3 regions of the Microbulbifer sp. THAF38 genome follow, and region 2 is predicted to be linked to each of the others. Evidence: predicted binding sites of a transcription regulator. Region 2 holds the regulator's gene; each other region holds the start of a gene.
What was found. Region 2 encodes LexA, which represses DNA repair genes until DNA is damaged. Its sites were predicted from a motif close to ACTGTNTNTANANACAGT; they were not measured.
Positions count from the first base shown of each region.

Region 1: a site for LexA is predicted at 7,296-7,313, ahead of recN (DNA repair protein RecN). Genes of this name have one in related genera too.
Region 3: a site for LexA is predicted at 4,157-4,174, ahead of FIU95_RS12270 (YebG family protein). Genes of this name have one in related genera too.

Region 1 is NZ_CP045369.1:3,820,360-3,830,047, forward strand. Features, by position in the region: gene rimK (30S ribosomal protein S6--L-glutamate ligase) at 1-749, opposite strand, end outside; partial or broken gene FIU95_RS21565 (ATP-dependent zinc protease) at 834-1,235, opposite strand; gene dapB (4-hydroxy-tetrahydrodipicolinate reductase) at 1,427-2,242, opposite strand; gene FIU95_RS16555 (hypothetical protein) at 2,480-2,935, shown strand; gene dnaJ (molecular chaperone DnaJ) at 3,067-4,191, opposite strand; gene dnaK (molecular chaperone DnaK) at 4,417-6,366, opposite strand; gene grpE (nucleotide exchange factor GrpE) at 6,492-7,133, opposite strand; gene recN (DNA repair protein RecN) at 7,366-9,036, shown strand; gene FIU95_RS16580 (1-acyl-sn-glycerol-3-phosphate acyltransferase) at 9,311-9,688, shown strand, end outside.
Region 2 is NZ_CP045369.1:1,973,844-1,983,531, forward strand. Features, by position in the region: gene topA (type I DNA topoisomerase) at 1-1,106, shown strand, start outside; gene FIU95_RS08445 (DUF6586 family protein) at 1,107-1,595, shown strand; gene FIU95_RS08450 (hypothetical protein) at 1,699-1,953, shown strand; gene lexA (transcriptional repressor LexA) at 2,046-2,651, opposite strand; gene FIU95_RS08460 (TIGR00730 family Rossman fold protein) at 2,829-3,476, shown strand; gene FIU95_RS08465 (class I adenylate-forming enzyme family protein) at 3,763-5,325, shown strand; gene FIU95_RS08470 (TetR/AcrR family transcriptional regulator) at 5,799-6,431, shown strand; gene nagZ (beta-N-acetylhexosaminidase) at 6,466-7,482, shown strand; gene FIU95_RS08480 (mechanosensitive ion channel family protein) at 7,543-8,667, shown strand; gene FIU95_RS08485 (cold-shock protein) at 8,967-9,182, shown strand.
Region 3 is NZ_CP045369.1:2,900,289-2,909,976, reverse strand. Features, by position in the region: gene FIU95_RS12295 (PAS domain-containing sensor histidine kinase) at 1-45, opposite strand, end outside; gene FIU95_RS12290 (hypothetical protein) at 46-327, opposite strand; gene FIU95_RS12285 (amidohydrolase) at 353-1,765, shown strand; gene FIU95_RS12280 (amidohydrolase family protein) at 1,762-3,063, shown strand; gene FIU95_RS12275 (MAPEG family protein) at 3,235-3,630, shown strand; gene FIU95_RS12270 (YebG family protein) at 3,803-4,099, opposite strand; gene FIU95_RS12265 (LysE family translocator) at 4,452-5,069, opposite strand; gene FIU95_RS12260 (DUF924 family protein) at 5,069-5,674, opposite strand; gene FIU95_RS12255 (hypothetical protein) at 5,853-6,149, shown strand; gene FIU95_RS12250 (DUF6249 domain-containing protein) at 6,215-7,015, shown strand; gene FIU95_RS12245 (sigma-70 family RNA polymerase sigma factor) at 7,026-7,580, shown strand; gene FIU95_RS12240 (hypothetical protein) at 7,573-7,947, shown strand; gene FIU95_RS12235 (VOC family protein) at 8,092-8,472, opposite strand; gene FIU95_RS12230 (IS30 family transposase) at 8,658-9,605, opposite strand.

The DNA of each region.
Region 1 (9,688 bases), 1.8 Mb from region 2:
ATATCCACACCCGCCACTTTCAAACCCAGCGCTTTTGCCGCTTTAATCGCTATCCGCTTTTCATCTGCGGTGACCTTGACCACTGAAGCGGTTCCGCCCTGGTGGATATTGGCCCGGAATTCACCCGGCGCCGCCTCCCGCTGAATAGAGGCCACCACCCGCCCATCGATCACGAACAGACGCAGGTCTTTGCCCTGAGCTTCGCGGATAAACTCCTGCACCAACAGGTTGGCCTTCAGGGATTTAAACGCGTTAATGACCGACTCCGCCGCTTTGCGGGTTTCCGCCAGCACGACACCGCGTCCCTGGGTCCCCTCCAACAGTTTCACGATCAGTGGCGCGCCGCCAACCATCTCGATCAGCTCATTGGTATCCACCGGCGAGTTGGCAAAACCGGAGGTGGGGATACTCAAGCCGCTCTGCTGCAAAAGCTGCAGGGAAAACAGCTTATCCCGAGACTGGCTGATCGCCGCAGAACCATTCAGGGCAAACACTTCCAGACTCTCAAAGTGGCGAGTCAGGGCACAACCGTAAAAGGTCTGGCTCGGACGAATTCGCGGGATAATGGCATCCAGATTGTTAAGGACTCTGCCATCGCGGTAATGCACCTCGGGCTCATCCGCATCCAGCTTCATATAACACTGGCGAACATCCAGGAAGGTCATACGGTGGCCGCGCTCGGCACCCGCTTCCATAATGCGGCGGTTGCTATAAAGGTCTGGATTGGAAGCCAGCAAACCGATACGCAGGCCTGTGCCGGCGATATGGTGCTCGTCCCGATAAAATTCATCCAGCTGGCTTTGTGGCAAATCACCCAGGCAGAAACCCTCCGAAGGGTCCACCATCATGCGCCCAAGCATCGCTTCACGCCCGAGCAACATGCGATAACCCATGCTGTCACGATTGGTCAGGGTCAGCTCGATATCCCAAACGCTACCGCCGATGGAAAGTGCGGTACGAATCACTGGGCGCCGCTCAGATTCACCGGAGGAGCTGCGCACCACACGTTTATCCAGCATTCGGGCCTCGCAGCGCACCGTTGGGCGGCGCTGGTGCTGCAATGGATGCGCCTCAAAGCTGACCCAGGGCTCACCATCGCGCTTAAACGTCTGAATATTGTAGGCATGCAGGCAAGATGTCTTAGCCCCGGAATCCACCCGAGCCTTAATCGCAGGAATTCCCAGACCGGGAAAAGCACACCACTCTTCGCTACCGACAATCAGCTTTTTTTCCAAACGAAAAAATCCTCAAAATATTTTTTGGTTTATCGAGCGAGCAAACGACCCGAATTACTGTTATCCATTGCGAGGCCAGGCCTCGCCAATCCACAGCATTGATTTAACCCATATTACCGATCAGCTTATGGGCAGAGTCTACGAAGTTAACCCGAGGCTAACCCACGAATAAAACTATTGCAGAGGGAAAATTAATTTAATCCCAGCACATCGCGCATATCGTAGTGGCCAGGGGTGCGCTGCGAGTAATCATCGCCACTCAGCCACAGTGCGGCACGCACTGCGCCGCGAGCAAAAGAAAGACGGCTGCTGGCGCGATGGCTGATTTCAACTCGCTCGCCTTCGGCGAGAAACATCACCGAATGCTCGCCAACCACATCTCCTCCTCGCACAGTGGCAAAGCCGATGGTATCGCGCTCCCGAGCACCAGTCTGCCCCTCGCGACCGTAGATCGCCACTTTGTCGAGATCACGCCCCAGGGTCTCGGCCAGCACTTCCCCCATACTGAGAGCCGTGCCAGAGGGGGCATCTACTTTATGGCGGTGATGGGCCTCGACGATTTCAATATCCGCATCCTCACCCATTACCCTTGCAGCGGTCTCCAGCAATTTAAAACACAGGTTTACGCCTGTGGAAAAATTGCTGGCCAGGCACAGTGGAATTTTTTTTGCGTGAGCGAGTACTTCGCTTTTCTGTTCCGCGGTAAATCCTGTAGTACCTATCACTATGGGGCGACTGTGAGTGGCGCAATAAGCAGTATTTGATAGGGTCGCGAGAGGCGCGGAAAAGTCGATCAACACATCAAACTCGGCTTTTTCCAGGTTATCCACAATGGCGACACCATTACGGCCCAAGCCCGCTACTTCACCGGCATCGGCCCCCACCAGGCTGGAACCAGGCCGGACAACAGCGGCGCTGAGCTCCGCTTCCCCAGTGAGCGTCAGTGCCTCCGCCAGAGCCCGGCCCATTCGCCCACCAAATCCGCTAATCGCTATTTTTACTGCCACAACAACACTCCTGTCTACGCCCATGAGGTTGCGAATCTTACCCCGCTCCACCTGAGGGCAGCTACAAAAACAGCGCCTTTAAAAGTGATCACTTATACCTGAGATTACCCTGGCCATGAGATTGCTGCATGAGGAAATAACAAGGCACAACTTTATTACCAACTAACTGCAACGCAGTGAAAGCGATGACAAACCGCGATGCTAGGCTTAATCCAGAGGGGTAAATGGAGCGCCAACATGCGACTTATGATTCGATCAAACCACCTGCCACATTTATTGGTGGTGGTTATCTCTTTAACCCTGGCCTTTGGCAGTGCGCCTGTATCCGCACAACAGCAAAGCACAAACCCAGACTTTTGGGAGAAGTATGACGACATAACAGATTGGGTGACGCTGCGTCTGCAGCTCACCCCTGGCCAGGAAAAAATAGTGCTGCCCATCATGCAAAAGAGCCTTGTAGAAAAAAAGGCCGTGCTGGAACGCTATGGCGTATTGAACAACCCTAAGCTGACTTTGACTCCCAAGCAGCGCGGGGAAATCGGTGCGCAATTGGCCACGATCACCGGCCAAACAAACAAACAGCTGGAAGGGATACTAAAACAACAACAGATGAAGGAACTGGGAAAGATTCAGCACGAATTTTTGATGGAGCTGGCTGCTCGCCTGAGGGCCCGATCTGGCCAAGGTAACTAACCCGGCAGGGACACCGGGCTAGCTTTCGCTATTCTTCCTACTTTTAACCTCTCAAAGGTGCTCGTCAGTTAAACAACGACAAGCTTTAGGTTGCCGATGGTCGAATAGCGATTAGGGATACGCGCTTAGAATTAAAGCTTCATATCTCCAAAGAAGTTCTTCACCCCTTCGAACCAACCGGTCTGACGAGGCGCATTTTTCTTCTCACTGAGGGTGTTGGCGAACTCCTGCAGCAGCTCTTTTTGCTTGCTGGAAAGGTTCACTGGTGTTTCCACAACAACCCGACACAGCAGGTCGCCAGTGGCGCCACCGCGCACAGGAGTTACCCCTTTGCCACGCAGGCGGAACAGCTTGCCGGTCTGGCTCTCAGCGGGGATCTTCAGTTTTACCTTGCCATCGAGCGTCGGTACTTCCAGCTCGCCACCGAGGGCGGCTGCGGAGAAGCTGATCGGCACTTCGCAGTAGAGGTTCTTGCCATCGCGCTGGAACAGCTCGTGTTCCTTCACCACGACTTGCACATACAGATCGCCAGCGGGGCCGCCATCGGGACCGGCTTCACCCTCACCAGACAGGCGAATACGATCACCAGTGTCCACACCGGGCGGCACTTTCACCGACAGAGTTTTGGTTTCCTCTACTCGACCTCGACCGTGACAGCTGCCACAGGGGTCGGAAATAATAGAGCCGCGCCCACGACAATTCGGGCAGGTCTGCTGAACAGAGAAGAAACCCTGCTGCATACGCACCTGGCCAGCACCGCCACAGGTACCGCAGGTCTGCGGTGAAGAACCGGGCTTGGCACCAGAGCCATGGCAGGTATCACAGGAAGCCAGAGTCGGTACGCGAATCTTGACCGTGGTGCCACGCACCGCGTCTTCCAGGTCTAGTTCCAGGTCATAGCGCAAGTCGGAACCTCGCGCAGGGCCGCCGCGACGGCCGCCACCGCCCCCACCGAAAATATCGCCAAATACGTCGCCGAAGATATCGGAGAAGCCGCCAAAACCACCGGCACCGCCACCGCCCATCTGGCCTTCCACACCGGCGTGGCCAAACTGGTCGTAGGCCGCACGCTTCTGTGAGTCGGACAGTATCTCGTAGGCCTCGTTGGCCTCCTTGAATTTGTTTTCGGCTTCCGCGTCATCGGGGTTGCGGTCCGGGTGAAACTTCATCGCCACCCGGCGGTAGGCTTTCTTCAGCTCTGCATCCGAAGCGCCACGCTCGACGCCGAGGACTTCGTAATAATCGCGTTTCGACATAAAACTATGTTCTCTGGTCCGGCATCAAGAACGGCCAAACTCTTTCTACTTCTCGGTTTCTAACTAAACTCCGCGTGCGGAGCACCGCCAAACTGCACAATCACAGCAAATTTTGACGGATACCTGAAACAACACAGGGCGCGGGCCTCTGAAAGTAAGGCGCCGCGCCCCTGAAGTTCTCCGGCAGCTACTGTAAAAGTTGCCGCCGGAAATGCAAGCGAACGCTTACTTACCTTCTTTCTTGTCGTCCTTTACTTCTTCGAACTCAGCGTCAACCGCATCGTCGCCAGCGGAGGACTGCTGCTGTTCACCTTGAGCGCCTGCACCAGCGGCACCTTCAGCGCCAGCGGCCTGGGCCTGCTCGGCGTACATCTTCTGCGCAACCGGGCCGGAAGCTTCGGTCAGCTTATTGGTAGCGGCTTCCATAGCAGCCTTGTCGTTACCTTTCACCGCCTCTTCCGCTTCTTTGATCGCCGCTTCGATCGCAGACTTCTCTTCAGCGGTGGCTTTGTCACCGGCTTCTTCCAGGGTCTTCTTGGTGGCAGAGATCAGACCGTCGAGGGTGTTGCGGGTCTGCACCAGCTCCTCGAACTGCTTGTCCGCTTCGGCATTCGCCTCGGCGTCCTGAACCATCTTATCGATCTCGTCCTCGGACAGACCGGAGGAGGCCTTGATCACGATGGACTGCTCTTTGCCAGTCGCCTTGTCCTTCGCGTGCACATGCAGGATGCCGTTGGCATCGATATCGAAGGTCACTTCGATCTGAGGTACACCGCGGGGGGACGGCGGGATATCGGCCAGGTCAAAACGACCCAGAGATTTGTTCTGGGAAGCCTGCTTGCGCTCACCCTGTACCACGTGAATGGTTACCGCAGTCTGGTTATCTTCCGCAGTAGAGAACACCTGGGACTTTTTGGTCGGGATAGTGGTGTTCTTGTCGATCAGCGGAGTCGCAACGCCACCCATGGTTTCGATACCCAGAGTCAGCGGGGTTACGTCCAGCAGCAGTACGTCTTTCACGTCACCGGACAGTACCGCGCCCTGAATAGCAGCACCCATGGCAACGGCTTCGTCGGGGTTAACATCTTTGCGCGGTTCTTTACCGAAGAACTCGGTGACTTTCTGCTGAACCAGCGGCATACGAGTCTGACCACCAACCAGGATCACTTCGTCTACGCCAGAAGCGGACAGGTCGGCGTCCTGCAGGGCAATTTTCACCGGCTCCAGAGAGCGGGTTACCAGCTCTTCCACCAGGCTTTCCAGCTTGGCGCGGGTCAGCTTAACCACCAAGTGCTTAGGACCGGTGGCGTCTGCAGTGATGTACGGCAGGTTCACTTCGGTCTGCTGGCTGGAGGACAGCTCGATCTTGGCTTTTTCTGCAGCTTCTTTCAGACGCTGCATTGCCAGGGGGTCGCCTTTCAGGTCGATGCCCTGGTCTTTCTTGAACTCGTCTGCGAGGTATTCGATCAGGCGCAGGTCGAAGTCTTCACCACCGAGGAAGGTGTCACCGTTGGTGGACAGTACTTCAAACTGCTTCTCACCATCCACGTCGGCAATTTCGATGATGGAGATATCGAAAGTACCACCACCCAGGTCGTATACCGCTACGGTGCGGTCGCCACCCTGCTTGTCCAGGCCGTAGGCCAGTGCAGCTGCAGTCGGCTCGTTGATAATACGCTTCACATCCAGGCCAGCAATGCGGCCGGCGTCTTTGGTAGCCTGACGCTGGGAGTCATTAAAGTAAGCCGGTACGGTAATTACTGCAGCTTCAACTTTCTCGCCGAGGAAATCTTCCGCGGTTTTCTTCATTTTTTTCAGTACTTCGGCAGAGATCTGCGGCGGAGCTTTTTTATCGCCTTTCACTTCTACCCAAGCGTCGCCGTTGTCGGCTTCGGTGATGGTGTAGGGCACCATCTTGATATCTTTCTGGACAACGTCGTCCTTGAATTTACGGCCGATCAAACGTTTAACCGCAAACAGGGTATTCTGGGGATTGGTCACCGCCTGACGCTTGGCGGACTGGCCCACCAGGATTTCGTTGTCGTCAGTGAAGGCAACAATAGAAGGCGTAGTGCGATCGCCTTCGGCGTTCTCGATTACGCGCGCTTTGTCACCATCCAGTACCGCCACACAGCTGTTGGTAGTACCCAGGTCGATGCCGATAATTTTTCCCATTTGTAAAATCCTCGATTGATGCGCGCTGCCAGATTTGTTCTGTCTACAACGCGCGAATAATTCTTCTGTTGTCAGCTATATTGGTGCCGGCCGATAAAATTCAAGGCCGTTTTCCACACCTGCCGTTACGGCGCTTTGCTAACCACCACCATGGCCGGGCGCACCAGGCGACCGTTGAGGCGATACCCTTTTTGAAACACGTCCATCACCGTATTTGGCTCCACCTCCCCGTTCGGCACCTGGGTCATAGCCTGATGCAATTCCGGGTCGAAGGGCTCGCCGGCCGGATCGACAACTTCCACGGAATTTTTCGTCAAGGTATCGACGAAAGATTTGTGGGTTAGCTCGATACCTTCCACCAGCGCTTTGTTGGCTTCATCTTTGGTATCGATAGTGGCGAGGGCACGCTCCAGGTTGTCTACAACCGGCAGTAAATCTTGCAGTAGCTTTTCTACTGCAAATTTGCGTGCGCGCTCCACATCTTGCTGAGCACGACGGCGAGCATTCTGCTCCTCGGCCTGGGCGCGCAGGGCGAGGTCCTTCTGCACCGTTAACTGCTCTTGCAGTTTGATAATTTCATCGTGCAGCGCATCCGCACTTTCGGCTTCTTCGTGCAAGGCTTCTTCAGCCTGCTCTCGCTCGGCTGCGGAGGGGTCTTCAATTTCCGCGGAAACCGCCTCGTCTGCCCCTGTCAGGTGCTCATCAGCCAGGGCTTCCGGCTGCACCCCCTCGGTAATCTGATCTTCTTCGCTGCGCTCTCTGGCCACTGCTTTCTCCGTCGCGTCGACTCTGTCAGTAATGAGTTGGGCCCGTCCCGCGGGCTCTGGGGGCTATATGGGGCCATCCCCGCACAGTTCAAGTGGTTTTTAGCGCCCAGGCATTCCGGCAGGGTAATGTGGCCCAGCCCCTATAGCTAACCGGATGGGGATACTGTATAAATAACCACTACAAAGTGGGCCGCGAGCCTATCGATACAACAAGGACATAAAAGCGATACCTATGTTGCTGCACCTGTCTATCAGCCAATTCACCCTGGTGGACCAACTGGAGTTGGAGTTCGGTCCCGGAACCAGCACGCTCACCGGCGAGACCGGCGCGGGAAAATCCATCACATTGGATGCCCTAGGGCTCGCCCTGGGCGGCCGCGGCAGCGCCGAACTGGTGCGCGCAGGTGCCCGGCGCGCCGATATCTGTGCCACCTTCGATATCTCCGGCTACCCAAGTGCGAGCGATTGGCTCCAATCCCAGGAGCTGGATAGCGGGCAGGAAGTCATACTGCGGCGCACTCTCGGTGCCGATGGCCGCTCACGGGCATACATCAACGGCCAGCCGGTCACCCTGTTGCAGCTGCGCGCCCTGGGCGAACAGTTGATTGATATCCACAGCCAGCACGAACACCAATCCCTGCTTAAAAAGGAAACCCACCGCCGCCTGCTCGACGAGTTCGCCCAAGCCCAAGAGCTGACCGCCGAGACCCGCAGCCGCTACAAGACTTGGCAGGACCAGTACCGCCGCTACCGCAATCTGGCCGACAGTGCCGAGGAGGCCGAGGCCCGACGAACCCTGTTGCAGTACCAGCTGCGTGAACTGGAGCAGCTGGATCTGAGCGAAGGCGAGATAGAAGCGCTGGAGAGTGAGCAACGGCAGCTGGCTAATGCCGGCGACATTCTTAATGGCAGCTATCAACTCGCCGCGCTTTTGTCTGGTGGAGAGGGGGATATTGCCGAACAGCTGCACCGCGCCCTGCAACTGCTTTCCGCCATGCCCGAGCAGGCGCCGGCCTTAGTTGAAGTGGCGCAAATGCTCGATAGCGCGCGCATCCAGATTGATGAAGCGGCCGGCACCCTATCCCGGCATATCGACCGTTTCGAAATGGACCCTGAGCGGCTCGCCGAAGTTGAGGAACGCCTTAGCGCAATTTATCAATCTGCGCGTAAGCACCGCGTGCAGCCCACTGAGCTACCCGCTCTTCAGCGACAATTGCAAGAAGAGCTGGACGATATCGGCACCGAGGACACCCTGGAGCGCCTCGCCGACACCTGCAGCAAGTTAGAAAAGGAATTTCGCACTGTCGCCACAAAGCTGAGCAAGTTGCGGCAACAGGCGGCGTTAACACTCGCTGAGTCAGTTAACCGACAGCTGGTGGATCTGGCTATGCCCCACGCCAAGGTCGAACTTGCCCTACAGGCTCTGGATAAACCCTGCAGCCACGGCCTGGAAGAGGTGGAAATCCTGATTTCCACCAACCCCGGCCAGCCACCGCGCCCCCTGGGTAAGATTGCCTCCGGCGGTGAGCTTTCTCGGGTAAGCCTCGCCATTCAGGTGGTGACGGCGCAGACTTCGCGCACCCCCACCCTGGTTTTTGATGAGGTGGACGTGGGCATTGGTGGTGCCACCGGTGATGTGGTTGGCCGTCTGCTGCGCCAGCTTGGTGAGACCCGCAATGGCTGTAGCGGCCAAGTGATTTGTGTCACCCACCTAGCACAGGTGGCGGCGCGGGCCCACCGCCAATATCTGGTAGAGAAACACAGCGATGGGGAACAGGCGTTTGTCGCCCTGCGCGAGCTAAAAAATGACGAGCGCCGCGAGGAGATCGCGCGCATGCTGGGCGGACAACCCAGCCCCCAGTCACTGGCTCACGCGGAGGAGATGCTGACCAGGGCGCTATGAGCTGAACCCAACGTCCATTACAAGCCATCGAGACAAGCCACCGAACGCATTATCGAACTGACCAGCAAGACAGCCCACCCCTCCCACTGAGGAGGTGGGCAATCATTACGCGTAGATCAATAAATAACCGTCAACAATCCGGCAAAATAGCCGGCCAGCCGGTGATAAATGCCGTTTTAGGACAAATAGACCAAATATGACTGGGTGTGGCAGCGAAAGTCACCATATACTGGGCCGCTTGTTTGACTTTGTTTGAGTAGTATCGGCCGAGTTTATGCAGAGAACGATTTTTAACACCCCGGTTGTCACACCGATGTTGCGCCAGGTAGCCAAGCTACTGCTGAAGCTGCACGGTTGGCGCGTCAAAGGCGATCAGCAATCCCTGAAGCTGAAAAAATATGTCTTGATTGGGGCTCCTCACACCACAAATTGGGACGGCTATTACTTTATTCTGGCCGCACTTAAACTGAAGATGACTCCGCAGTGGATGGGTAAGGATAAACTGTTCCAATTCCCCCTCGGAGGCCCCATGCGCTGGTTTGGCGGTATCGCCGTGGACCGCAGCAAGGCCAACAACCTAGTGGATGCCACCGTCCGCCAGTTCAAGCTGCGCAAGGAACTGATCATTGCCATTCCACCCGAGGGCACTCGC
Region 2 (9,688 bases):
GCCGTTTTTATGCGGAAAAAATGGGTGATATTGTCACCGACCGTCTCAGTGAAAGTTTTAAAAACCTGATGGACTACGGTTTTACCGCAAACCTGGAGGAATCCCTGGATGCGGTCGCCGACGGCGATAAAGGTTGGAAGCAGCTGCTTGATGAGTTTTATCAGGACTTCTCTTCGCGACTGGAAAAGGCTCAGTCCAGCGATGCGGGAATGCGTCGCAACACGCCGACGGATACCGATATTGAATGCAGTAAGTGCGGTCGCCATATGCAGATTCGTACGGGTTCTACCGGTGTTTTCCTGGGTTGCTCCGGTTATGCGCTGCCTCCCAAGGAGCGTTGCACCAATACAATGAATCTGGTTTCCGGTGATGAGGCGATAGACGCAGATAAGGATGAGGATGCAGAAACCCGTCAGCTGCGGGAGAAGCGCCGTTGTCCCAAGTGCGGCACGGCGATGGATAGCTATCTGCTCGATGAGCATCGCAAACTGCATATCTGTGGTAACAATCCGGACTGTAATGGATACGAGGTGGAGCAGGGCACGTTCAAAATCAAGGGTTATGACGGCCCGATTATTGAGTGTGATAAATGCGGAAGCGATATGCAGCTGAAGTCTGGCCGCTTTGGTAAATATTTTGGCTGCACTAATGAAGCTTGCAAGAACACCCGTAAGCTGTTGAAGAATGGCCAGCCGGCACCACCGAAGATGGATCCGGTGCCCATGCCTGAGTTGGCATGCCAGAAGGTTGAAGACCATTACATTCTTCGTGATGGCGCCTCCGGGTTATTCCTGGCTGCCAGTCAGTTCCCGAAAAACCGTGAAACCCGCGCACCGCTGGTCAAAGAGTTGCTACCTCACCAAAGTGAGATCGATCCCAAGTACAGTTTCTTGTTCTCTGCACCTGCACAGGATGATCAGGGGCGGGATACCGTGGTTCGCTTTAGTCGCAAGACCCAAGAGCAATATGTCCAGTCCGAGGAGGATGGAAAGGCGACGGGTTGGAAGGCTTTCTATCGAGATGGCGCCTGGAAGGTTGAGGCGGCAAGTAAGTCTACTGCAGCTAAGAAAAAGCCTGCAGCGAAGAAAGTGGCGGCAAAAAAGTAAATGAGCAATCCCTACACTGGCCTGGTTACATCCGCGCTACGCAAGAGCCAACTGCTTGCTACAAGTAGTTTTGACTCTGCTATTCAGCGAATGGCTCTTGAAGAAGGTGCCCTGTTGCAATTGTGGAAAGCTTACCGGGCCTTCCTGGCTGAGCTTTCCCATCAATTGCAACTGGGGTTTGAGCCTGAGTCCCTGCAGGTTATTGTGGATAGCCTGCACAGCCAGGGGAAAGCCAGTGTTGAAGTAAGGGAATTGCAGTTGTTGGTCTCAGAGCCGGGGAGTTGGCTGAGCGAGTTTTTACGTGCATGGCATCAACTCTTGCGGCTGCCTCCGCTTGCGGAAGATAAGGGGCAGGGCGGCAATCTGATACCAGCGCACAATGTCGCGGGCCCTGTGGTTGTTGATCTTTCCTTCGAAGTGCTGCTCAAATGGCACGCTGCATTAAGTGAGTTGGTAGGCAGGCAGCGTGCCAATCTTGAGGAGTGCTGAGGGCTCCTCGCTCCCTTTCTGTCTATCTGTTTGCACCCACTGAAACTTCTAAATTGCCTGTGGTACACTGGGCGCAAACTGATGTGCAGTGAAGGGAAAGCTAATGTCCTCCGAAACTTTTGAGATTATCGAGTTGGCCAATGGCGATGTGGCTCTACGCCGCGCCGGTCACGAGGAGGACCCTCTGGTGAGTATTCGTTTCTCAGCCGAGAGTCTCCAATTTTTACGAAAGCACAAAGTAGCAGTGGCTCGGGCAATGCTGGAAGCGGGTATAGAAGCTGTGCAGAACCTTGATGACCTGGAGCCTGGTTACTTCGAAGAGGAAGAATCAATGCCGGTTAACCATACGATTCATTGATCTAATCTATGGTAAGGTGAGCAGGTAAAAGTGTTTCAACAGCGGCTTAAAGCCGCTGTTGTTGTATATGGACATTGGTAAACTGTTTACTCTTAAGGGGTTTGGCGAATCACGCCCACCGCGAGCCCTTCAATCACAAAGTTCTTATCCCGCATATCCACCTGGATAGTCTCAAAGTCTTCGTTTTCGGGTAGTAGTTGCACAGTTGCCTGATTGCCTTTGCGGCGGAAGCGTTTAACAGTTACTTCATCATCAATCCGGGCAACCACAATCTGTCCATTTCTGACTTGCTCGGTTTTCTGTACGGCCAGCAGGTCCCCATCGAGAATACCTGCGTTGCGCATACTCATGCCGTGCACCCTGAGTAAATAATCTGCCGGCGGGTGAAAGAAGCTGGCGGGCAGGTCGCAATAATCCTCAATATGCTCTGTGGCCAGGATAGGGTGGCCTGCAGCGACACGTCCTACGATGGGAAGACCGGATTGGTGATCTGGAATTCGAATGCCCCTGGAGGCGCCGGCGACCATCTCAATGGCTCCTTTTCTCGCCAATGCTTTGAGGTGTTCCTCTGCGGCATTGGGTGAGCGAAAGCCCAGTTCCTGGGCAATTTCTGCGCGGGTGGGGGGGTAGCCTGTGTCATCCAGGTAGGTTTTGATCAGCTCTAATACTTGAGTCTGACGTGCGGTGAGATTGGTCATAGATTTACCTAGAGTTTCTGTATTTTTATACAGTTGCTGGGATTATATACAGATTTTAGGTTTGCGCAAACCCGCCCCTTGCCTCGATTCAAGCTGCTACATTGATTAAGAAAACAATGAGTGAAAAAAAGAGTAGTTGAAAGAGCTGACAGCACGAGAGAACAAGGGAGAACAATAATGCTTGATGCAAAGATGCCCGAGGCTTGGAGGGTTCTACGTATACAGTCGGAATTAGTTGATGGGATTGAGCGTCTAATTGCACTAAAAGGGGCTGTAACGGTTTTTGGTGGCGCGCGTTTCACAGAGGATAGTTTGGAATACCAGCAGGGGGTAAAGCTTGGGGGGCTTTTGGCTGCCGAGGGGATACCGGTAATCACCGGTGGTGGCCCAGGTCTTATGGAGGCGTGTAATCGAGGGGCTTTTGGGCAGTCTGGCCCCTCAATTGGATTAAATATTGAACTCCCTTTTGAGCAGGCAGCCAATCCGTATCAGGATATTAGCTTGAACTTTCGTTATTTCTTTGTGCGGAAATTTATGTTTGTTAAGCATGCCGCCGGTTTTGTTGGCCTAGCTGGAGGCTACGGCACTCTGGATGAATTGTTTGAGGCTTTAACGCTTGTGCAAACACAAAAAGTAAGGCGATTTCCTATAGTGCTGGTTGGGGAGCGCTATTGGGGTGGGTTGTACAATTGGTTAGTGGATACAGTGCTGGAAAAGGGTTGTATTGATTCAGGCGATCTCGATTTATTCCATATCGTGGATACCGTCGAGGAGGCTGTACACTTGATTTTGAAGTATTTGCGCGGCAGAGAAAGTCAAAAATAATTTAAAAAATTGTAAGTTTCTGTTGGGGTTGAAGAGGTTTGGCTATTGCTCTGGTAATTTTTCAGAGCTAGTCAAACACCCTGGGGGTTCTCTATTTTGGGGCTTTGATTATTCCGAGCTATTGCCCATCGTATACTCCCCTTTGATCACCAGGTGCCAGTTTCAGCGGTTTGTAATGCGTGTCAGACTGATTAATGAGCCTGCTATTATTCTTATATTTGATCGCTTGTGATTAGGGGTATTTTTACTTATTAGCTAGCCTGCATTCTAAATAGGACGCCAAACTGTGCCTTTTTATGGAGACCCCCTACTAAAGCCCGCGGACTTGAAGAATCTCTTAGAGGTCTCTCTAGATAGTAAGCCAGATGAGATAGCACTACTTTGCAGCAGTCGAGCGTGGACCTGGCGAGAATTGCAAAGAGATATTGATACTTTGGCTGAGAGGCTGGCAGCGAAGGGTTTTCGTCAAGGTGAACGGTTTGCATCTTTGATGCCGAACCAAGGCGAAATGCTTATTTTTCTTCTCTCATGCATCAAGCTAGGGCTAGTTGCAGTTCCATTAAACTATCGCTACACCTCAGCCGAAATTGATCGTGCACTTGAAGTGAGTGGCGCAGTAGCCTTGTGCGTAGATGAGGAGCTTAGAGAGGATATTCGATCTAATAAATCTGTTAGCGGATTGAGTAAAGGTATTCTTATTTTTGAGAGTGCTCTTGAAAATACCTGGAATTTTGAAAGTTTGGTTGATTCTGGATTGCCAGCGGTTGGGCCTCCCTCATCAGATTTAGAGGATTGTGCATTCCTTTTCTTTACATCCGGCAGTACCGGAGAGCCGAAGGGTGTTATACACAGTCAGTTTTCTTTCGGGTCTATAGTGGCAAGTTTTGCTATTGCTCTAAACCTTTCACGCAATGACGTTGTTTTACCAGGAGCTTCAATTGCACATGTGGGGTCACTTTCAACAGCCATGGCTGCATTTTCTGTAGGTGCAATGGTAGTCATTCCTCAAAGTTTTGAGGGACCAGAAATTCTTTCCTTATTGCGATCTTGCCGGCCAACTGTGCTGGTAATGATTCCCGCAGCTTTTATCTCGATGGAGCGCAATCATGATGCAAAGCGTGAAGACTTCGCGTCACTTCGATTGTGTGTCACTGGTGGTGATAAATTTCCGCTCAATCTTGCAGTTGAATTTGTCCGCAAGACTGGTCTGATGATCCAGGAGACTTACGGGCTCACAGAGGCTCCAGATTGCCTTTTCAATCCTTCCAGTTCAATAGAGAAGGCTGGGTCCGTTGGTAAGGTTTCTCCAGGTTATATTGCTTGCTTACGTGATGGCGAGGGGAGGGAGGTTGCCCCTGATACAGATGGTAACCTCTGGCTCAGTGGAGCGCCGGTGATGGCTGGTTATTGGGCTAATTCTGGAGTAACTCGAACGGTGCTTGAGAATGACTGGTTTGATACCGGTGATATTATGCGTGTCGATTCTCATGGTTATTTTTGGTTTCGTGGTCGAAAAAAGCAGATTATCGTCCGAGATGGCTCAAACCTCTCACCCCAGGAAATTGAAGAAGCTGTTATGGCGCATCCAGCGGTTGATCTCGCTGGAGTAGTTGGCGTTCACAATGATGTTCATGGAGAGGATGTGTGGGCTTTTATTACGCTGAAGAGCGGTGTCACTGCGCCAAGTGTTGAGGATGTGATTGATTGTGCGAGAGAGCGTGTCGGTTACAAGGCCCCTGAAGTGATAATAATCCTGGATAGCATGCCTCTCAACCCCACTGGCAAAATTGATAGGGCGGCACTAAAAAAGCTTGCAGAAGAACAATTATCGATTATTCAAAAAAAGTGAATGCCGCGAAGTGGTTTGTCGCTACAGATTAAGTTTCTTCAATTTATGATCGCAGCCCATGATATTTCAGCTTTGTCTCAAAGGTTGAATTTTTGATTGGCTGCTGCAATTCAGATGGACTCGGGTCGCAAAGATGGATTGTCCCAGCCGTTTCTTTTGTTCATGTGTTCATGAATTCCTGTTTCTGAGTTGAATTAACCTTTCTTGTCCCCTCTATCTTTCGGGTAGCTTCCCAAAGCGCTTAACTTTGAGTTGCAGTATCCAGGAGGGGGGTATTAGCAGTTGTACTGCATCAGTACGAATCTCCTCTTGAGTGATACAGCAACACGTCTGTTTCAGCTGTGAGAAGTTTTCTCCCTGTAGGTGCTGATAAGCGATCAGAACCTCTAAAGGTGTTTTGTACAGTTCGACTGGCAGAGGAATATGCTAATCTGGCCAGAGTTAAACAACTGTTTTAAATGATGGTTTGATATATGAGCCAGACGGACACCGTTAGCCGGATACTGGACGCAGCTGAAGTGCTATTTGCCGAGCGCGGTTTTACGGAAACTTCTCTCAGAACGATTACGAGCACAGCAGGTGTTAACCTGGCGGCAGTCAATTACCACTTTGGCTCAAAAAAAGAGCTGATCCAGGCGGTCTTTGAGCGCTTTTTGACCCCATTTACCGAGGCTTTAGAGTCAGAACTCGATTGGCGTATTGCTTCTGGCCAGCCGCTTAGGGTAGAGGGGCTATTAGAAAGCCTTTATAAGGTGGGGTTGGGCGGCTTGAGTGAGCGAGGGCTCGATCCGCAGCGCTTTATGCGACTGCTGGGATTGGCCTACACACAGTTTCAGGGGCACTTACGTCGCTTTATAGTGTCTCGTTACGGTGAAAGTTACCGGCGCTTTGCCGGCCTGCTGGCTGAGGCCTTACCAGGGGTTGACCCCGTTACGTTCTACTGGCGCCTGTATTTCATGCTGGGAGCCACTATCTTCACCTTGTCGAGCTACGATGCCATAGAGGCTATTCTGAGAGAGGATTTTGGTGCTCAGAGCAGTTTGCCGGAAACCCTGGAGCGTCTTGTGCCGGCCGCTTCTGCGATGCTGAAGGTGGAGGCCAGTTAAGCCATAGAGCTGTCGAATATAAGAGGAATTGAGTATGTCCGCATCACTTGGACCAGTGATGATTGATATTGAGGGGCTGGAGCTTACCAATGAGGATTGTGAGCTCTTACGTCACCCGCTTGTGGGTGGCTTGATTTTCTTTGCACGCAATTACCGGGACCGCAATCAGCTGCAGGCGTTGATTGCCGATATTCGATCTATACGTCCGGAGATTCTCCTGGCTGTTGACCAGGAGGGGGGGCGGGTCCAGCGATTTCGTGAGGGTTTTACTCGCCTGCCTTCCATGCAGAAATTATCTGCAGAGGCATCTGCAACACAGTTGCAGGATGTGGGCTGGTTGCTCGCTGCGGAGTTACTGGCGGCAGGGGTGGACTTCAGTTTTGCCCCCGTTTTGGATGCGGATGATAGCCATAGCCGGGTGATTGGGGACCGCAGTTTTTGTCCAGACCCCGGCCGCTTGGCGGCTATTGCGAGGCCATTTATTCAAGGAATGCATGAGGCCGGTATGGCCTCAACTGGCAAGCATTTTCCCGGACATGGCCATGTATTGGAAGACAGTCATGTGGAGCTTCCACAGGATGAGCGGACTCTGGAGCGGGTTATGGATTCCGATGCCTTGCCCTTCATTGAGCTTATTGGTATTGGTGAGCTGGATGCCGTGATGCCTGCCCATATTCGCTTCGTCAACATTGATAGTCAGCCTGTGGGTTTTTCCCGATACTGGTTGAGGGATATTTTGCGGGGGCGACTTGGGTTTAATGGAGTCATCTTTAGTGACGATCTGTCGATGGAGGGGGCGGGTGTAGCCGGAGGTTATGGAGAGAGGGTCCGAGCTGCACTGGAGGCGGGTTGTGATATGGGGGTGGTCTGTAACAATCGTGCCGGGGCTTTGGAGTCCCTCGCTGGACTACAGAATTTTAAGCCCGCAGCGGAGTCCAGTGAGCGCCTGAAAGCGATGCGCGGCAAGCCCTCAATCACCTCCTGGGCGGAACTTGAAAATAGTGAGCGCTGGCGTAGAACGCGCAGTTGGTTAGCTTCAATAATGCAGTAATTGAGATGTGCTGGCTTTTAACCCGACTGAAGCCTATTTGGGTGGAGTGGAGTCAGCTTTATGAGTGGAGGGGGAATCGTGGAGTCCGTAGAGAGTGTGCTGTTGTCCTGGCTGGGTGATAACCGGGTCTGGATAGTCTCTGTTTTTTTGATTGTATTGACTTCCGCGTTGGCGGCATGGATTTTTGGACGCTTTGTGCAAAAGCTGGCTGCCAGGGCTGAGAAGACCGTCAATCCTTGGGATGATGCGCTGGTAGGGGCTCTTTCCCCACCTGGGCAGGTATTAATCTGGCTACTGGGCCTGACGGTTGCTGCCCAGCGTGCGGGCCTAGCAACGGGGTCGGAGATTTTTTCCCTGGCGGAGCCCGCCCGCGAGATAGGTCTTATCCTGGTGCTCTCCTGGTTCGCTTGGCGCTTCTCCCACAGTGCGGAACGCAACCTGTGTAACCCCCGCTACATTGGCAAACCGATGGATGCCACCACGGTTAGGGCCATTGGCAAGCTGGTGAGGGCTTCGATCGCCATCACCGCAGGCATTGTGATTATGCAGTTCCTGGGCTATAGCGTCAGCGGTGTTTTGGCTTTCGGTGGCATTGGCGGGCTGGCAGTTGGCTTTGCCGCTAAGGATTTGCTGGCGAACTTCTTTGGTGGTCTGATGATATATCTTGACCGGCCCTTTGCGGTCGGCGATTGGATTCGCTCGCCGGACAAAGAGATAGAGGGCACCGTCGAGGACATTGGCTGGCGCTTAACCCGTATTCGCACCTTTGATATGCGACCGGTTTATGTGCCCAACAGCGTATTCACCCAAATATCTGTCGAGAATCCTTCAAGGATGCTCAATCGCAGGATTTTTGAAACTATTGGTATCCGTTACAAAGATGCCCATTTGATGGCGCAGATCGTGGCGGATGTTAAGAAAATGTTACAGCATCACCCGGAAATAGATGCCAACCGGACTCTTATTGTTAATTTTAATAGTTTTGCTGCCTCATCCCTGGATTTCTTTATATACACCTTTACCAGAACTACCGAGTGGGTGAGATACCATGAAATCAAACAGGATGTATTGTTGAATGTCCTCAATATTATTGAGCGCCATGGCGCCTCCTGTGCATTCCCGACCTCAACAGTTCATATTGCCGATATTCCTTCATTAGCGCGTGAAGCCGCGTTAGACAGTTGAGTATTGGGAGTGCGATAAGGTACAAATGTTTAGTTTATATATGGAGCTTAATCGGGATTTTGACGGTTAATTACGCCTAGTGGTAAAAACGTAGTATTTATTTCACATAGAAACCTAGACACTGGCGCTGTTTTATCTAAGAATCAGGTTACGCCCTTTGGGTATCTCTCAAATGGGTGAAGCAAGATAGCATTCTGCATGGAGCAGTTTGTTAACAATGGGGTGGCGTTTGCCCCTCTTGCCGAAATAAGCAGTGAGGTAATAGAGGTAGGCGCAATAACAATAATGAGGTTTTCTCAATGAGTGATCGCGTTACAGGTACAGTGAAGTGGTTCAATAACGCACGGGGTTATGGCTTCATCACCTGTGGAGAAGGAACTGAAGATATTTTCGTTCACTATCGCAGCATTCGCGGAGAGGGTTATAAAACCCTTAACGAGGGGCAAGCGGTTGAGTTCGAAATGCAACAAGGTGACAAAGGACTGCTGGCGGAAGATGTTGTTCCCTGTGAGTGATTTTCGGATCGCTCGTTGAAAGAACTGTTATCGTGTAGAGTTTGCGGTAGCCAGCCGCGAACTCTGCCAGCGCCTCTAAAGCGGGCTGCTTGGCTCGCTTTTCTATCTCCCCCCTTCGCCCGGTTAATCTATTTACTGAGGTGATATGCCTTTCGCGTGTGACCAATTACATCGATTCCGTTTCGCGTTGTGTTTTCTCTAATAATTAGTCCCTTGAAATATTTAGAAAAATTAAATGTTTTCACGGCTTTAATAAATATGAAATCGATTCAATGGTATGTGCGCTTTAATGGCTGGGACTGGATGCAGTGTATTTGTTGGGTGATATTTGAGAGCTTATGGTTTTACTTTTAAATTTTTCACTTACTTATGTGGCAAATAGCTTCGAGTAAATTTCGTTGAGGTGAGTCAGTGTTAAGGTGAGTCAATATTAAGGTGGGCCAATGTTGAGGTGAAGAGGATTTCCTGATTTGCTCCTAACAGTTGTATTTCTATTCGCTATTGAG
Region 3 (9,688 bases), 930 kb from region 2:
AATGGGGGATGAGGGGAATACCGGCAAGCGGTTATCTTTGATCACCTATTCTCCTCCGGAATTATTATTGAGTATTTTTTCACCAGAAATTGCATCATGTGGAAACAAAAAAGTATATAGGGAACCCAGAGGTTTTTTGATCAGGTTTGCAGTCTTTGCTGACAGGCCGTGATTTATAAACCCTTTTGTAATTGTGTGTTTATATAAATGTGATGCGTATCCGGCTGCGACTCTAAGAAGGGTGCTGGTATTTTTATTAATACTTCCTAAACTTTTCTTCCCTAAATAGTGGCTATGGCCAGGCAACCTGATAGCATTCACCGCCATCTTGAAGACCATTGGATGAATTACTATGCAGCTGCATTCTCGATTTTTCGGGCGCGGCATCGCGGCTTTGCTTTGTGCCTCGCTGTTGGTGTCTGCCTGCGGTGAGAAGAAAGCCGGGAGCGAGCAGAGATCCGCGGATTTTGCTCGCCTGGACGCTTTCCCATCTACCTACTCCGTTACTCAGTCGCGACCGGTACTGATACAGGGCGCTACTCTGCTCACCGGTACCGGCGAGCAGTTGGAGAACACCGACTTGTTGCTGAAAGGTGGGAAAATTGCTCAGATCGGTCAGGATCTCAAGGCTCCGAAGGATGCCCAGGTGGTCGATGGCAAAGGCAAGTGGGTGACCCCGGGCATTATTGATGTGCACTCCCACCTGGGAGACTACCCGGCGCCCTCCATCGAGTCCTCCCAGGATGGCAATGAGATGACATCCCCGAATACCGCACAGGTTTGGGCGGAACATTCGGTTTGGACTCAAGACCCACAGTTTCCATTGGCCCTGGCCGGTGGTGTAACCACGCTACAGATATTACCTGGCTCCGCCAATCTGTTCGGCGGGCGCAGTGTGACCCTTAAAAATGTGCCGGGCCGCAGCGTACAGGATATGAAATTTCCCGGTGCGCCCTATGGCCTGAAAATGGCTTGTGGCGAAAACCCCAAGCGTGTTTATGGAAGTAAAGGCACGTCTCCCTCAACCCGTATGGGCAATGTGGCCGGCTACCGCAACGCCTGGATTGAGGCCAGCAATTACAAGAAAAAGTGGGAAGAGTATGCAAAGAAGGGAGGCGATGAGCCGGAGCGTGATCTCGGCCTCGAGACCCTGGCAGGCGTTCTGAATGGCGATATCCTGGTACACAATCACTGTTATCGCGGTGAGGAAATGGCCGTGATGATGGATATTGCCAAGGAATTTGACTTCCAGATCTCCACTTTCCACCACGCGGTTGAGGCCTATAAAGTGGCCGATCTGTTAGCAGAGAACAATGTTTGTGCGGCGATGTGGGCCGATTGGTGGGGCTTTAAGCACGAAGCCTTCGATATGACGGAGGCGAATATTGCTATCGTCGATCAGGCCAAGGCCTGTGCCATGATCCACTCCGATTCCGGTGTTGGCGTACAGCACTTGAATGAGGAAGTCGCAAAAGCGATGACCGCAGGTCAGCGCGCTGGTTTTGATATCCAGCCAAAAGATGCGGTTGCCTGGATGACCTCTAACCCCGCTAAGGCGTTGGGCATTGACGCGCAGACTGGCAGCCTTGAGAAGGGCAAAATGGCTGATGTTGTGGTTTGGTCCGGTAACCCTTTCAGTGTTTATACCCATGTGGATCAAGTTTTTATCGACGGTGAGCTGATGTACGACCGCTCCGATAAAAAGCGTCAACCACGTAGTGATTTCGAATTGGGTATTCTCGATGCAGAGGGAGAGCGACTGTGAAAAAATTAGCTGTATTCTGTGCGCTGGCCCTGGGGGTGTTGACCGCTGGTGCCTATGCGGAGAGCATCCTGATTAAGGGTGGCAAGGTGCATACTCTGGCAGATATGGGTTCCCTGGAATCTGCTGATGTACTGGTTGTCGATGGTAAAGTGGAGCAGGTGGCTCCTGTCCTCAATGTTTCGGCTGATAGAGTTATTGATGCAAAAGGTAAGGTGGTAACGCCTGGCGTCATCGCACCTATTTCCGAGCTGGGATTGGTGGAGATCAGTGCAGCCAGTGGCACTAACGACAATGCGGTAACTGGGGAAAGTATCGGCAGTGCGTTTAATCCTGTGCCCGCATACAACCCCAAATCTACCCTGATTCCTTTCAACCGGGCCGGTGGTGTTACCAGTGCGGTGGTCTTTCCAGCTATCAGCACTTGGGATGAAACAGCGGTAGCGGCCCAGAGAGTATTCGCCGGGCGTGGCTTTGCCATCAAGCTCAATGGCGAGTTCAATAGCGTCGAAGCCAAAGACGTTGCCCAAAAGGCCTATTTGGGTGAGACCGGAGCTCAGCTAGCAGGTGGCAGCCGTGCGAATGCCTACGCTAAAGTTGAAAATGCGTTGAGCGAAGCTAAAGAGTATCGGGACAACCGCGCGGCTATTCGCCGGGGAGAGTGGCGTGAGTTGAATTACAGTCTCGCGGATCTGGAAGCCTTGCAGCCGGTGATTAATGGTACTGAACCTCTACTGATCACTGCTGATCGCGCCAGCGATATTCTTGCGGTTATCGAACTAGCCAAGGCCTTCGATGTGAAGCTCGTGTTGCTCGGGGCGGCTGAGGGCTGGATGGTAGCCGACCAGCTGGCCCAGGCTCAGGTGCCTGTAGTGATTGATGCAATCAACAACCTGCCCATTTCCTTCTCCAGCCTTGGTGCGCGCCTGGATAACGCCGCTTTGTTAACTAGGGCCGGTGTGAAAGTGGCTATTAGTGGCCCCGACTATGCCTCTACCCATAACGTGTACCTCTCACGTCAATCTGCTGGCAATGCTGTTGCCCACGGGTTGCCCTACGAGGAGGCGCTGAAGTCTATCAGCACTAATGTGGCAGATATCTTCCGTCTTAGCGGTGGTACCCTGGAGAAAGGCGCCACTGCTGATATCGTGGTTTGGAACGGCGATCCACTGGAAGTGACCAGTTACCCTGAGCAGGTATTGATCGAGGGTGAACCACAATCTTTGGTTACCCGTTCTACCCGTTTGCGCGATCGTCACCTGAAGCCTGCCAAGGGCCACGGCTTTGGTTATCGCAACTAGCTTGCTACAAATGGCTGACTATTAAATTAAAGAGCGGGCAAGGCCCGCTCTTTTTTTGCTTGATGAAAAATGAACAAAAAGGTCCAGTCGCCTGCTTAGCATTGGTTTGGTGAGTTGAAGGGAATTAGATATATATTTACTTCCTGTATTAATAAGAAAAAGGAAAGGGCCATGGTGAATATTACAGCGCTGTATGCGAGTCTCTGTGCAATCCTGATTATCTACCTGGCGGGCCGCGTGGTTCAGTTTCGTCGTGCCAAGCGGGTGGGTATCGGTACTGGCGATGATCGTTTTAATGAGATTCGTGTGCGTGTGCATGGGAATGCGGTGGAATATACCCCCATTGCACTGCTGCTTCTGCTACTTGCGGAGCTGGGAGGGTTGCCCGGTTTGTGGCTGCATGTTTTTGGAATAGCATTTTTGCTATCCCGAATTTTTCATGCGTATGGCCTGACTGCAGGCAAGGGCGGCACCCATACTGGGCGCTTTTTGGGTACATTGATCAGTTGGCTGGTGATACTTGCCCTTGCGGTGATCAATATCGTGATATCGGTAAAGTCCCTGTAAAAGCAGCAGTGCCATTAGTGAGAATTCCAGGTGAATATCTCTGGCGACTGATGATTATTATTTGATAAGAGGCTTCAGAAAGCTTCTGAAGCCTAACAAAAAAGCCCGGTTAACCGGGCAGAGTACAGGGATGAAACTTTAAACTTCTACCGGAAAATTCTTCAGGTAGTTTTCACTGGTTCGCGGCAAAGGGGGTAACAGTTTCGTCTGAGGACTCTTCGCTGTTAACCTCTTCTTCCAGCAGAACTTCTGGTTTGCCTTTGCAAGCTTTGGCCAGTGAATCGCGACGCTTGGCCAGCAGCAGGCCAATTTCCTCGCTCACCTGCTCGTCAATGCCTTCAATACTGCGCTCAATTAGCGTGGTAATGTTGGCAGCAAGCTCCAGCATCTTATCGTGTTCTTCAGCATCTTTTTTGTTGTCGAACATTGCTCCGTCTCGATCGCATTTCCAAACAGCTACTACGGCCATGATATGCCTCCCAATTGCCCTTCAGACATTCCAGTTTGTTTGTATGGCCATACGGTAACTGTATAAATATTCAGTGTCAATGGTGACCGAGATCGAAGTGGCGTCTATTTAATTGCGTTCAAGAGAGTCACCATTGCGATGGTTTGCCCGCAGGGACATGTCACAACTGTCATAATGCACACCTGCAGCCGGATGTAACCCCCCAGGCATCCCGGCTGCAAACTCCGCACTATACAGGCCCGTTTTCGGGCCTGCTTTTTTCTCGGGCGCTGTTGATCGTTGCTTGCGAGTAGTAAGAGACGAGCCTGGTGGGCTCGGAAAGAGAGGTGAATGGGCGCGCAGCGCCCAGCCATTAAATAGTGAGTACCAGGCGCGCGGCTAGGCCGATCAGGAGTAAGCCAAACAGTTGCTGGATACGGTGGCCGAGATGCTTGCTAACCAACTGGCGTTTGCGGCTGGCATGGACTGCCAGGGCAACGATGCAATACCAGAGAGTGTCTACCCCAGACACCATGGCAGCCATCCCCAGTTTGGTGGTGAGGGCCTGCTGTTCTGAGACGAACTGGCTGAATAGGGCGGTAAAGAATACTGCAATCTTGGGGTTAAAGAAGGCGACCCCAAAACCCTGAAGGATTGAGCGGCGAACACTTAGGTGGGGGGCTTCCAGCTGTGTGGTTCCCGAGCCGGGAGCCGGAGCCCTGAAGGCCTTCCAGCCCAGGTATACCAACATAGCCGCGCCGCCCCATTGCAGGATGCTGAACAGTAGGGGGGAGCTGGTGATCAGAACCGCGAGCCCGAAGGCTGTCAGAGCAGCGTAAACGGCAACCCCAGCACCGTGGGCTATGGCACTGGCGAGGCCCTGTTGCAGGCCGGAGGCCGAGCAACGCATTACGATTAATAAGCTAGGGCCTGGGGACATGGCGCCGAGGGCGCAGATGCCCGCAAGTGATAACCATCCGAGTAAATCCATTATTTAAAGCCGCCCCCTTGTGCCAGCCAATACTTCTCATCTTCTGTGGAATCGCGGCCTAAGGCCGCATTGCGATGCGGAAAGCGACCAAACTGCTCGATAATCTCCTGGTGGGCCAGGGCATATCGGTAGTGGGTGGCGAGATAAGGAGCGATGGCCTCATCACCCCCGTACTGCTTCTGCAATTGTGCGAAGTATGCCACGGAGCGCTGCTGGATTGAGTGTTTTTCGCTGTGCTCCAGGGGCATGCCGACAAAAACCTGCTGAAACAACCCGAGCTTTTGCTCGTCTCCCCGCTGCAGAATCGTCTCACTGATTTCGAGAGCCAGGGTATCTCCTTTGAAGGCAAGGTAGGTGCCGCGGTGAATATTGCGGGCGAACTGATCGCACAGCAGCAAAAGGGCCAGCTTACCCATAAGGCTCTGGCGCCAATGATCCAACTTACCCTCTATGGCCAAATTGGTGATCTCAGCGAAGTCTTCTGCCATTTGCCGGTCCAGCTTCTGATCAGCCGAAAACCAGCGCTTTTGCAGTTCCTCAGTGGGGCGGTGATCCAGAGAGGGATCACCAAACCAGAAGGTCAGTATTTCCTTGATATCAGGCATCAATGGGCTCCTCAGCGATGATGGGCCGATTATTACGACATTTGTACTTGATGGTCCAGCTGAGTAAGGACGAGAACTCTCTAAAGGAGGAGTCAAAAAAATATTTTTGCGCTTGCATCCAAAATCGTTTCTGGCCCCGTCATAGAGGTGTACAAGGAAAAGCGATCTGGAGGTCACAATGTTTACTGCGGGATCATTTAAGAAGGTACAATTTTGCGCCGTACTGATATTGGCGCTTGGTGGCATGCAGGCCGGCCAGGCCAGGGCGGCCGAGCTGGGATTCTCTGTGGATGATATCCATAGACAGCTCACCGAGAAGACGGACCAGCACTTTTTGCAAAAGCTCAATGAGTGCAAGGTTCGCAGTGAGGTTGAGGGTGGCGGACTCCCCTATCCGGTGCGAATTGCTGAGGAGAGAGCTCCCCAAGGTGCTACCCCTGGGCCCTATAGCCGAGGCCGCATTACGGTTATGTAGCATTACACGGTTTCCCCGAGCCGACGGTTTAACAGTACAAAAAGACAACGATTAGAGAGTAACTAATGAGAGCGAGAAATTCACAATCCTTGCGGGCAGTTACCTGCTGGCTGGCAGCGCTGGCAGTAACTTTTACCGCTATGGGCAGCTGGGCACAGGATGATAGCAACACTATCCCCGAGCCGCCGAAGCCGCCAGCTATGGAAAGTGAGGTACCCAAACCAGATTCACGTGTACGCATTATGCGTGATGAAAAGGGGGTGCTCACGATCAAAACTGAAGGAGAGGACGGTGAGCGCAGCGAGGTTCAGGTGGACCTAGGGGCTGAGTTTGGTGGCCCCTTGAGTCAACGCATTATTGAGAAGCTCGAACGCAAGGGCATTCTCGATGAGCGTGGGCGGGTGGCCGAAGAGGCCCTAGACCGTGTGCCAGACAATGTAGAGATCGGTTTATCCAAGAAATATGACGCTTCTCATAAGAGCTGGGAGGAGTCTCACTCAGATTCTGGTTTCCACCAAGTGGTGACTTTGCCAGTACTGGCTCTGCTGTGTGTGTTCGGTATGCCGGTACTGATTGTGTGGCTGGTAACCCGCAACAGCTACCGCAAAAAGCAGCTGGTGATGGAAAACATCAATCGCATGGTGGCAGAAGGTCGCGATGTGCCATCGGAAATGCTGGATATGCTGGAAGGCAACACTCCCAACAATTCCGCAGATAAAGGTTTTACTCTGATTGCGGTAGGAGCTGCGGTGTTTATCTGGCTTTCTGCGATGGCTGGGGTAGGGGTAGGTAGCCTGGGTTTGATTCCGTTATTTATCGGCCTGGCCCGCTTTATCAACTGGAAGCTCGATAACAAGCAGGCGTAAGGACCGGAATATGGACCTCAATGATGAGGATTTGATCAGGCGCACCGTCGAAGACGGGGACCAGCGGGCTTATGCCCAGCTGGTTCGTCGCTATCAATCTCAGCTGCGATTCTCGCTCCGTCAGCTGTGTGATGGCGACCAGGGCCTGGCAGACGATATGGCGCAAGAAGCCTTTATTAAGGCCTACAAGGCGCTGCCGGCATTTCGGGGAGATGCCCGGTTTAGCACCTGGTTGTACCGTATCGCCTACAATCTCGTCATGAGCCACAAACGCAAGAACGCCCCAGAGGTGGACCAGGAAGCGGTCGATAGGGCTCAGGCGGAAGAGACAGTGGAAGAGTCCCAACGTTTGGGCATGGCTAGAGATCTGAACTCCGCAATGGACTCCCTTAGCGATGCCCAGCGCCAGGCGATACATCTGTGCATGCAGCGGGGCTTCTCCCATGAGGAAGCGGCGAGTATTATGAAGTTGCCGCTTGGTACGGTAAAATCCCATGTCAACCGCGCGCGGGCAAAGCTTCAGAGCTTGTTACAGCCGTGGCGCGAGGAGGTGGTCAATGGTTAACTTTGAGCAGCGCAATACGAAAGGTAATGCCTTGGGCGATTTAGCTATAGAGGGCAAAGACCCACAGTTCGATGCATGGCTGGCAGAGCAGCTGCAGTTCGATGAACCCTACCTGGACGATGACGGTTTTTGTGAAAGCGTCATGGCCAAGCTGCCCGCTCCCACCAAGCATAATGAGCGTCGCGCCAGCCGGTTTCAGTATATCGCCGTACTGGCGGCCTCGGGCATCGTTGCCTGGCAGTTTCCATTCGGCGAGGTGCTCAGTGAAGCCGCTCGTCAGTCAATTAGTCTTTATAGTTTGGTCGGCGTGGGGATGCTCTCCTCATTGGCGGTGATGGCCGGTGGTATTTTCGCTGCCCGCCGCTGATTACTTCGATACTCAAAAAAGAATCCAATTCTTGCCCGCCTCTAGCAGTGTACTAGGGGTGGGCCAATCAACGTTTAGCCCGCTGTCCCTTTTCATTATTTCTATTCTTTACCGACTGTCATCATTGGTTTGAGAGCACCAAGACTATAGACGGCGCTCTACTCTCCAAGGTGGATTCTTACGGTTTGCACCAGCCCAATACAGCTTCAGCTTATTGCCACTTGGGTCAAAAAGGACCGCCTCACGCCATAAATAAGGTTGATCTTTTGGGTCTTCAGAAAAGATGAAGCCTTTTCTCTTTAGCTCCCTGACCCAGGAGTCCAATTTCTCATGTTCAAAATAAACTACAGCCGAATTCTCTGTAGAATTGCTCGAAAGGGTTAGTGAGAAAGTAGCATCTCCATCGGGGCACTCGAATCTAGCATAATGAGGTGTATCGACTATTTGAACAAAGCCCATTTCACGGTAAAAATGTGTAGCCTCATCCATGTTTGATACTGGAAGTGTTACTTGATTTAGGTTCATCAGAAATTCCCACGCAACCCTGTTGCTCTTGCCTGCAAGATTAAACATTAATATATAAATTATGCTTTACAAGGAGCTTATGAGCCAGGGGTGAGGGCTGTCTGCATGCTTATAAATTTTATTGGATGTCTTACAGCCTACTTAGTTTGATAGTATTGCTGAATAAATTTATTGATCGAATGTACCTAGATTGCCAACATAAGTGACACACGTTTACCCGCCAAAAATTCCAGCGGGCTCAAGTAATTTAGTACTTTCCTAGGTCGAGTATTGATTCGAAACACTGCGTCATCAATACGGCTTTTTGGTATCTTGCCAATTTCCACTCCTTTTGGGAAGAAGCGCCTCAAAAGGCCATTAGTGTTTTCGTTCAGCCCGCGTTCCCAAGAGTGGTAAGGTTTCGCAAAATATATTCTGCATCCTAGCTTCTGCGCAATCGATTGATGACCTGCAAATTCTCCTCCATTATCGAAGGTGATGGTTTTACAGATGGCCTGATATGGCTTCAACATCTGCTTGATCGCCCGGCTCACTGTTTTCTTGCTCTTATTTGGGACTCTGCGAGTGAGCAATAATTTGGAAACTCGTTCAACCAGTGTCACCAGATAGCCATCTTGACCATAAACTGTATCGCCTTCCCAGTGACCGATCTCAGTGTTTTCATCGACAATCGCAGGTCTTTGATCAATATCTATGCGCTCTGGAATAAGCTTTACGCCTGCCTCGGAACCTGCCCGTTTCTGATAAGGTTTGGCTTTCCTTGGCAGACGTGACCTCCAGTTAAGTCGACTGACCCAGCGGTAAATTGTTGAACAACTAACCGTTTTCGCACACCTCTCAAGCTGCATTCGCCCAGCGATTTGTTCAGGACTTGCATTTTTCAGCTGGTGGTCGATTTGTACCTGCATGGCAAAGTCGAGCTTGGTATGTTTAATAGCTCCGTGCCGTCGTTGCAGTGCCTGACGGTGGGCACTCTCGGCACAGTAAGGGCTGTAACGACCAAGCTCACGAGAGATGGTCTTATTGGATCTATTGAGGCGTAGTCCAATGGCTCGGGCTGAATAGTTCTGCCCATTAAGGACCTCAATCTGGTATCGTTCTTTCAAGGTCAGCTGGTTGGTACGGGTTCCCATGAGGTTCCTGGCTTGTTTGTGTGGAAGCTTACTAGCCTACAACCAGCTGGCCTCCTTCGCTATCGCCAAGTGTGTCGGTTATT